DNA from 2 places in the Bradyrhizobium genomosp. III genome. Region 2 is predicted to be linked to the other one. Evidence: predicted binding sites of a transcription regulator. Region 2 holds the regulator's gene; the other holds the start of a gene.

Region 1 (4,004 bases), on a different contig from region 2:
GCGCCCGCGGTCGAGACCAGCATGCCGATGCGATAAGCCGCGACGTAAGCCGCCATGCCGGCGGCCTGCTCGCTCTCCGGCAGGCTCTCGACGCGGAAGGCATCGACCACGATGTCCTGTGTCGACGACGTCGTCGCCACCAGCAGCGCGCCCAGCGCGACGTAGAACGGCGAGCTGGCCGGGTCGGTCATCGCCAGCAGCAGGATCGCGACGATCAGCAGCAGCTGCGAAAACACCATCCAGCCGCGCCGCCGTCCGAAGGTCTGGGTGAACAGCGGCACATGCAGCGCATCCACCAGCGGCGCCCAAAGGAATTTCAGCGTGTAGGGCGTGCCGACCAGCGCGAACAGCCCGATGGTCTTGAGATCGACCCCGGCCTCGCGCATCCACACCAGCAGCGTGGAGCCCGACAGCGCCAGCGGCAGCCCCGAGGAGAAGCCGAGGAACAGCACGATCAGCACCCGGGGCTGCAGGTACACGGCAAGGCTGTCGCGCCAGGAGGGCGCAGGGACGGAGGTCGCGGCGGGGGAGGTCGCGTCGGGAGCGGTCATGGGGTGGTGTTAGCAGATTCTGGGGGTGATGCCTCTGCCACAAATCCCGTCATGCCCGGGCTTGTCCCGGGCATCCACGTTCTTGGTGCCGTTGAAAAGTCCGTGGATGGCCGGGACAAGCCCGGCCATGACGAAACGGTGTCACTCCCCCGCCTGGAGCTTCCGCGGAAACAGCTCGCCCGCGCCCGCGATCAGCCGCGGTCCCTCGGCCGGCGCGTCCGCCTTGCTGAAATCGAGTTCCTCGATCCGGCCTGCACGCTTCTCGATCTTGTCGGCGGAAATCAGGATCTGGCGGACGTCCTCGTTCGCATCGGAAAAATGCTTCTGCAATTTGACCACGCGATCCCTGAGACGACCCAGATCGTCGCCGAGCTTGATCACTTCAGTCTGAATCTGGTCGGCGGCATCGCGCATGCGCGCGTCCTTCATGATCTGCTGCATGACCTGGATCGCCAGCATCAAGAGCGAGGGCGACACCAGCACCACGCGGGCGCGATAGGCCTTCTGGATCACGTCGTCGAAACCGTCATGGATTTCCGCATAGACCGATTCCGACGGCACGAACATCAGTGCCATCTCCTGGGTCTCGCCGGTGACGAGATATTTTTCCGCGATGTCGCTGACATGCTTCATCACGTCGCCGCGCAGCCGCTGCGTGGCAACGCGCTTCTCCTCGTCGGTGCGGGCGTCGTGCAGCGCCGTCATCGCCTCCAGCGGAAACTTCGCGTCGATGCAGAGCGGGCGCTGGTCTGGCAGGAACACGACGCAGTCGGGCCGCTTGCCGGTCGAGAGCGTGAACTGGAACTCGTAGGCGCCCTTCGGCAGACCGTCCTGGACGATCGCCTCCATCCGCGCCTGGCCGAAGGCGCCGCGCGACTGCTTGTTCGCGAGCACGTCGCGCAGGGTCGTCACCTGGGTGGTGAGATCGGTAAGGTTCTTGTGGGCGCTGTCGATGATGCCGAGCCGCTCGTGCAGCGCGCGCAGGCTCTCCATGGTGTTGCGCGTCGAATGTTCCATCGACTGGCCGACGCGATGGGTGACCGAATCCAGCCGCTCGTTGACCGCGCGCGCCATCTCGGCCTGGCGTCCCGCCAGCGCCTGGGTCATGGCGTCGACCCTCCCTGAGGATTCGCTCTGGGCGCGCAGCACCTCGCTCAGGCGCTCCTCGAGCTCGTCGGCCCGGATCGCATGCGCCATCGCGAGTTCCGCGCCGCGCCGGCCCGAGCGGGCGATCACGACGGCGATCGTCACCAGCAGGGTGAGGACAAGGGCGCCGAAGCCGATCAGGGCATCAATCGTGCGCACCGGCCAGTCGGCCAGCATGAAGATGATCTCGTTCATGGGCCCTTCTAGCGCGATTCGCCGACCTTAGCGAACGAAGAGGGAACGGTTATGGTTAATAGCCCCCTAATTTTTATGGTTAACGAAACCTGAAGTTTTATGGTTAGCGAGGGGTTAACGGGGTTCCCGGCCGGATTGACCGCGTCCGGCGCGCGGCTTAAATCGCGGCCATGGCCCTCAGAGAAATCATCATCCTGCCCGACAGGCAGCTGCGTCTGGTCTCCAAGCCGATCGAGAAGGTCACGCCGGAGATTCGCAAGCTTGCCGACGACATGTTCGAGACCATGTACGACGCGCCCGGTATTGGCCTCGCCGCGATCCAGGTCGCGCAGCCGCTGCGGCTCATCACCATGGACCTCGCCAAGCGCGACGAGAACGGCGAGACCACGCCACTTCCGCGCGTCTTCATCAACCCCGAGATCATCGCCTCGTCCGAGGAGCTCTCGGTCTACGAGGAAGGCTGTCTCTCGATCCCCGAATATTACGAGGAGGTCGAGCGCCCTGCGAAGGTGCGCGTGCGCTTCACCGATCTCGACGGCAAGGTGCACGAGGAGGACGCCGAAGGTCTCTATGCCACCTGCATCCAGCACGAGATCGACCACCTCAACGGCGTGCTGTTCGTCGACTATCTGTCGAAGCTCAAGCGCGACCGCGTCATGAAGAAGTTCGAGAAAGCCGCCAAGCGCGCGGAGTAACCACGTTCTCCGCCGTCATGCCCGGCCTTGTGCCGGCATCCACGTTCTCTGCCGCCGCAGGCCGGAAGAACGTGGATGGCCGGGACAAGCCCGGCCATGACGAGTACGTTGCTCGTTTCCGAGGATTGTCTCGCCACATGCCCCTCCGCCTGATCTTCATGGGCACGCCCGATTTCTCCGTGCCGACGCTGCTCGAGCTGGTCGCGCATGGCCACGAGATCGTCGCCGTCTACACCCGCGCGCCGAAGCCCGGCGGGCGGCGCGGCCTGCAATTGCAGCCGACGCCGGTCGAAGAAGCTGCGCGAAAGCTCGGCATTCCCGTGCTGACGCCGAAGACGCTGAAGACCCAGGAAGCGCTCGACGAGTTCAGCGCGTTCGACGCCGATGCCGCCGTGGTCGTCGCCTACGGCATGATCCTGCCGCAGGCGATCCTCGATGCGCCAAAACTCGGCTGCTACAATCTGCACGCTTCGCTGCTGCCGCGCTGGCGCGGCGCAGCGCCGATCAACCGTGCGATCATGGACGGCGATGCCGAGAGCGGCGTGATGGTGATGAAGATGGATGTCGGTCTCGATACCGGCGACGTCGCCATGGCCGAGCGCCTCGCGATCACGGACAACATGACTGCACTCGATTTGCACGATCGTCTCTCCCGTCTCGGCGCCGATCTCATGGTGCGCGCGATGGCCGCGCTCGGGCGCGGCGGGCTCCAGCTCAAGAAGCAGAGCGAGGACGGTGTCACCTACGCCGCCAAGATCGACAAGGCCGAGGCGCGCATCGACTGGACCAGGCCGGCGCGTGCCGTGCTGCGTCACATCCACGGCCTGTCGCCATTCCCCGGCGCCTGGGCCGAGCTTGCCGGCGTCAGCGAGAATGCGCGCGTCAAGATCCTGCGGTGTGATTTGGCAAAGGGGTCGGGCGCGCCGGGCGAGGTGCTCGATGACAACCTCACCATCGCCTGCGGTGAGGGCGCCATCCGCATCATCGAGATCCAGCGCGAAGGCAAGGGCCGGATGCAGGCCGCGGATTTCCTGCGCGGCGTGCCGTTGAAGGCGGGAGCGAGGTTCAACTGATCAGCGATGCCCCGCTACAAGCTCACCATCGAGTATGACGGCGCGCCGTTTTTCGGCTGGCAGGTGCAGGACACGCTGCCTTCGGTGCAGGGCGCGCTGGAGGCGGCCGTGAAGGCGATGACCGGCGCGGATTTGCGGGTGCATGGCGCCGGCCGCACCGATGCCGGCGTGCATGCGCGTGGCCAGGTCGCGCATGTCGATATCGACAAGCAGTTTCCGCCGGGCCGTTTTCGCGATGGGCTCAACGCGCATCTGCGCCCGTATCCGATCGCGGTGCTGGAGGCGGAGATCGTGCCTGACACGTTCGAGGCGCGCTTCTCCGCGGTGAAGCGCCACTACCGCTA
Region 2 (4,004 bases):
GACACCCAGATTGATCCCGACCTTGGCTGCGTCCTCCCAGCGCAGGAAGCTCTTGGCGTCGTGCAGGTCCTTGATGATCAGCGGCAGGCCCGCCTTCCAGGTGCGTCCGGGAAGTCCGAAGCCGCGAGGAAATTTAGTGTGGCGCGAGTTGAATTCGAACATGTCCGCCGCGCCGTAATAGCCGTCGACGAGGCCCATCTCGTGGGAGAGATCAGGATCGTTGTGCCAGAGTTCGATCGCGCCGACATGCGCCTCGTCGTCGCCGCAGAACAGCACCATCACGGCTTGCAGAAATTCGCCTGCAAACACCGGCACCGCCACGCCGCAGGTGAGGCCGGCGGCGACGGCCTGATCGGTCCGCTTGAAATAGGAGTTGGCGAATTTCGTGAGGATGACGGGATGGCCGCAGGCCCAGGTCTTGCCTGGAAGCCCCTCGTCATATCCGAAGTGCAGCTCTTCGCTGACGGCCTTGAACGCGGACAGCCCTTCATCGTAAAGGCCGCCGCCGAATTCCAGCCGCATGCGCGTCCGGTCAGGCACCCAGAGTTCAACAACGCGAATAAAGGTTTTCATCGAGCGTGTCCGCCGCCTCAAACCACGACAGCATCGGTCATTTGGCTGCGGAGCGGAGGTTCAAAATTCAGGCAGGACGGCCCAAACTTCGTGCGGCGACGAGGTGCGGCGGCGCTCGCCGATCGAATTTCGTGAAACACAAACCCACCGGGCTCGCCGGCATCGGCCGGCGACGGCATTTCAATCCTGGCCCCGGACCCGCCGGGCCGGAGGGCGTCAGCCGATCGGCAGTCGCGTGACCGTCGGGCGACTGTCGGCGATGATCTGCGGCTTGTGCTCGCGCTCGCCGATCGGCTGGGTCACCGGCAGTTGCAGCACGGTTGCGCGCTGGCCCTCGACGAGCTGCGTCACCAGCACGGATTTGCCGTCCGGGAATTCGATCGCATCATGATGGCGATCGGGAATGTGCGGATCGATCTTGCCGAACTTGCCGACGCGGGAGTTGACGGTGCGCGTCCAGATCCAGCGGTTGTCGTAACGGACGTTATCGGCGAAGGCGAGCTCCGTTCCCGGCAGCAGGCAGACCGCGACGGAGAGATCGGCTTCGGAGGCGAAGCCGCGCGTCGAGGTGCCGCGGAATGTTGTCGTGACGATCGTCTCGCCGACTTCTGCGGGGCGCGTCGCGACGGCATGCAGGCTGTAGTCACACATCGGGTGCTCCTCTATGCAGAGATAGCGACCCGCACCCCTTTTGGAGGCGCAGGCCCCTACCAGAGTGGAAGCACGTGACGGTCTGCTTGGTTGTAGGCAAATCTGCGGCTGGGATCCGCGAGCCCCGATCACATTATCTTTTCCATCTTTTCCGAATTCGATAGGAACAAAGTCGGCTTCCGTGCATTTGGCAGGCGCGCGTCAACGACCGGCGAAACCAGCCAGCCCGAGTATCGTCAGCTCGGCTGCGTGCGCGCTGCATTGCGGTCGTTGCGGATTTTCTGGATCACGGCCGTGTCCTAGCCGACATGATGATGCGACCAGCGTTGCTGCGGCTGCGCTCAAACGATCCGGCGCATTTGGGCTGTCCCCCTCGAACTCGAAAGGCCGCGAAGCGATGTTGCTTCCCGCGGCCTGCCGAGGATGTCGCGAAAAGGGGGAGGGGCCGGACAATCTGTGCAGAACCAGAAAGACTATCCAGCCGGAGCGGACCATCATCCGCTCCAATCTCTGATCGGCGATGCCGACCGAAGGCGCGCGCGAGGCGCTGAAGACTCCGGTATCAGTACTTGCGGTAAAGCCCGATCAGCTTGCCCTGAATCTTCACGCGGTTCGGCGGCAGGATGCGCACCTCGTAAGCGGCATTGGCGGGCTCCAGCGCGATCGAGGCGCCGCGGCGGCGGAAGCGCTTGAGCGTGGCTTCCTCGTCGTCGATCAGCGCCACCACGATGTCGCCGGTATCGGCGCTCTCGTTGCGCTGGATCAGCGCCATGTCGCCGTCGAGGATGCCGGCCTCGACCATGGAATCGCCGCGCACTTCGAGCGCGTAATGCTCGCCGGAGCCGAGCATGTCCGGCGGCACGCTGATGGTGTGGCTGCGGGTCTGCAACGCCTCGATGGGGGTGCCGGCCGCGATGCGGCCCATCACGGGCACCGCAACGGGCCGCTCGCCCTCGTCCGCGGACGGGCTGGAGCTCGCGCGTAGCTTGCCGAGATTGCCCTCGATGACGCTTGGCGTGAAGCCGCGTCGGTTGCCGGCGGCAGCTTGGAGCTCCGGCAGCTTGATCACTTCGATGGCCCGGGCGCGGTTGGGCAGCCGGCGGATGAAGCCGCGCTCCTCGAGTGCGGTGATCAGGCGGTGGATGCCTGACTTCGAGCGCAGGTCGAGCGCATCCTTCATCTCGTCGAAGGACGGCGGCACGCCGCTTTCCTTCAAGCGTTCGCTGATGAACCGCAGAAGCTCGTATTGTTTGCGCGTTAACATCTCGACCAAAGTCCCCCGGTTGATGTCGTTCGATTCCGAGACGATGAGTTCAGCGATAAGCCGCTACATCCTCGAAACAAATCATGAACGGACACTATATGTTCGATACATGTTCCGCAACTGCTTAATTTACCGTGAACAGAGCGAAACTCGCGGAATGCGTGTGGCCGCGCAGTTCAGACGGGGAGCCGCAGCACTTCGCAGGGGCTGCCGGCCTCGGCCTTTGGCGCAAACGGTGCGCGCACGAGAAGTACCTGTGCTGCAGCAAGATTCGCAAGCAGAGAGGAGTCTTGATGGCTGACGGGAAGGGCGACGAGCGTGCCGTCGTCGCGCGGCTCCAGGCGCGCGCGCAGATAATCCTCGCGCTGGTCATTGGCGCCGAGATCGCGGCCCAGCACGGCGCGCTCGCGATGGTGATGAATCACCGAACGGCCCGACAGCGCGCGAATCAACGGCACCATGAACAGGAAGGCGCACACGTAGGACGACACGGGATTGCCGGGCAGGCCAATGACGCCCATCGTCCCTAAGCGTCCGTGCATCATCGGCTTGCCGGGCCGCATCGCGATCTTCCAGAACGCCAACGCGATGCCTTCGTCCTTCAGCGCCTGCTGGACCAGATCGTGGTCGCCGACCGATGCGCCCCCGGTCGTGACCAGGACGTCGGCGCCGCTTTCGCGCGCGCGGCGGATGCCGGCGGTGGTGGCCTCCAGCGTATCGGCGGCAACACCGAGGTCGATGGTCTCGGCGCCCTCGCTGCGGGCGAGCGCGTGCAGGGCATAGCCGTTGGAATAGACGATCTGGCCGTGCCCGGGCGTCGAGCCCGGCATCACCAGTTCATCGCCGGTGGCGAGGATCGCGACCTTCGGACGACGGCAGACGGCGAGTTGCGGGTGATTCATTCCAGCGGCGAGGGCGAGATCGCGCTCTGTCAGACGGGTTCCCTTGCGCAGGAGGACGTCACCCTCGCGGAAATCAACGCCGGCGGGGCGGATGTGCCGACCCACGATCGCGGCTTCCTTGATCGTTATGTGCTTGCCCTCGGCGATCGTGTCCTCCTGGATCACGACTGCGTCGGCGCCGTCGGGAACGACGCCGCCGGTGAAGATCCGCACGGCTTCGCCGGCGCCGACCCTTTCCGTGAACGGACGGCCCGCTGCGACCTCACCGATCATCGTCAGCCTGGAATCGATCGTTGCCGCATCGGCCGCGCGCACGGCGTAGCCGTCCATCGCCGACATCGCCTGGGGCGGTTGGGTGCGCCGCGCAGCGACGTCCTGCGCGAGCACGCGATGGTAGGCTTCGTCGAGTGAAACCATCTCTGCAGGCAGCGGCTCTGCACCCGCCAGCACCGCAGCAAGGGCGTCGGAAACCGGCATCAAGGCCACGGCGAAACTCCTGCTCGGCACGTTCGGACGAAATGTTCCGACAGTCTTCTAGCCGAGCGCGGGAGCAGAGGCAAAAATGCGGGCACAATTTATCTTGCCGCTTTCCGGCCCTGGATCGAAGGCAGGCT

What was found. Region 2 encodes LexA, which represses DNA repair genes until DNA is damaged. Its sites were predicted from a motif close to TGTTCNNNNTGTGTTCNG; they were not measured.
Region 1: the regulator LexA is predicted to act here: its motif matches at 1,923-1,940, upstream of IC66_RS0108315 (DNA recombination protein RmuC).

The regions. Positions count from the first base shown of each region.
Region 1 covers NZ_AJQF01000084.1:2,928-6,931, forward strand. The annotation lists gene IC66_RS0108310 (AmpG family muropeptide MFS transporter) at 1-551, opposite strand, end outside; gene IC66_RS0108315 (DNA recombination protein RmuC) at 693-1,892, opposite strand; gene def (peptide deformylase) at 2,063-2,587, shown strand; gene fmt (methionyl-tRNA formyltransferase) at 2,725-3,660, shown strand; gene truA (tRNA pseudouridine(38-40) synthase TruA) at 3,667-4,004, shown strand, end outside.
Region 2 covers NZ_AJQF01000336.1:30,713-34,716, forward strand. The annotation lists gene IC66_RS0127150 (GAF domain-containing protein) at 1-573, opposite strand, end outside; gene IC66_RS47195 (hypothetical protein) at 790-1,224, opposite strand; gene lexA (transcriptional repressor LexA) at 1,787-2,488, opposite strand; gene IC66_RS0127165 (molybdopterin molybdotransferase MoeA) at 2,665-3,876, opposite strand.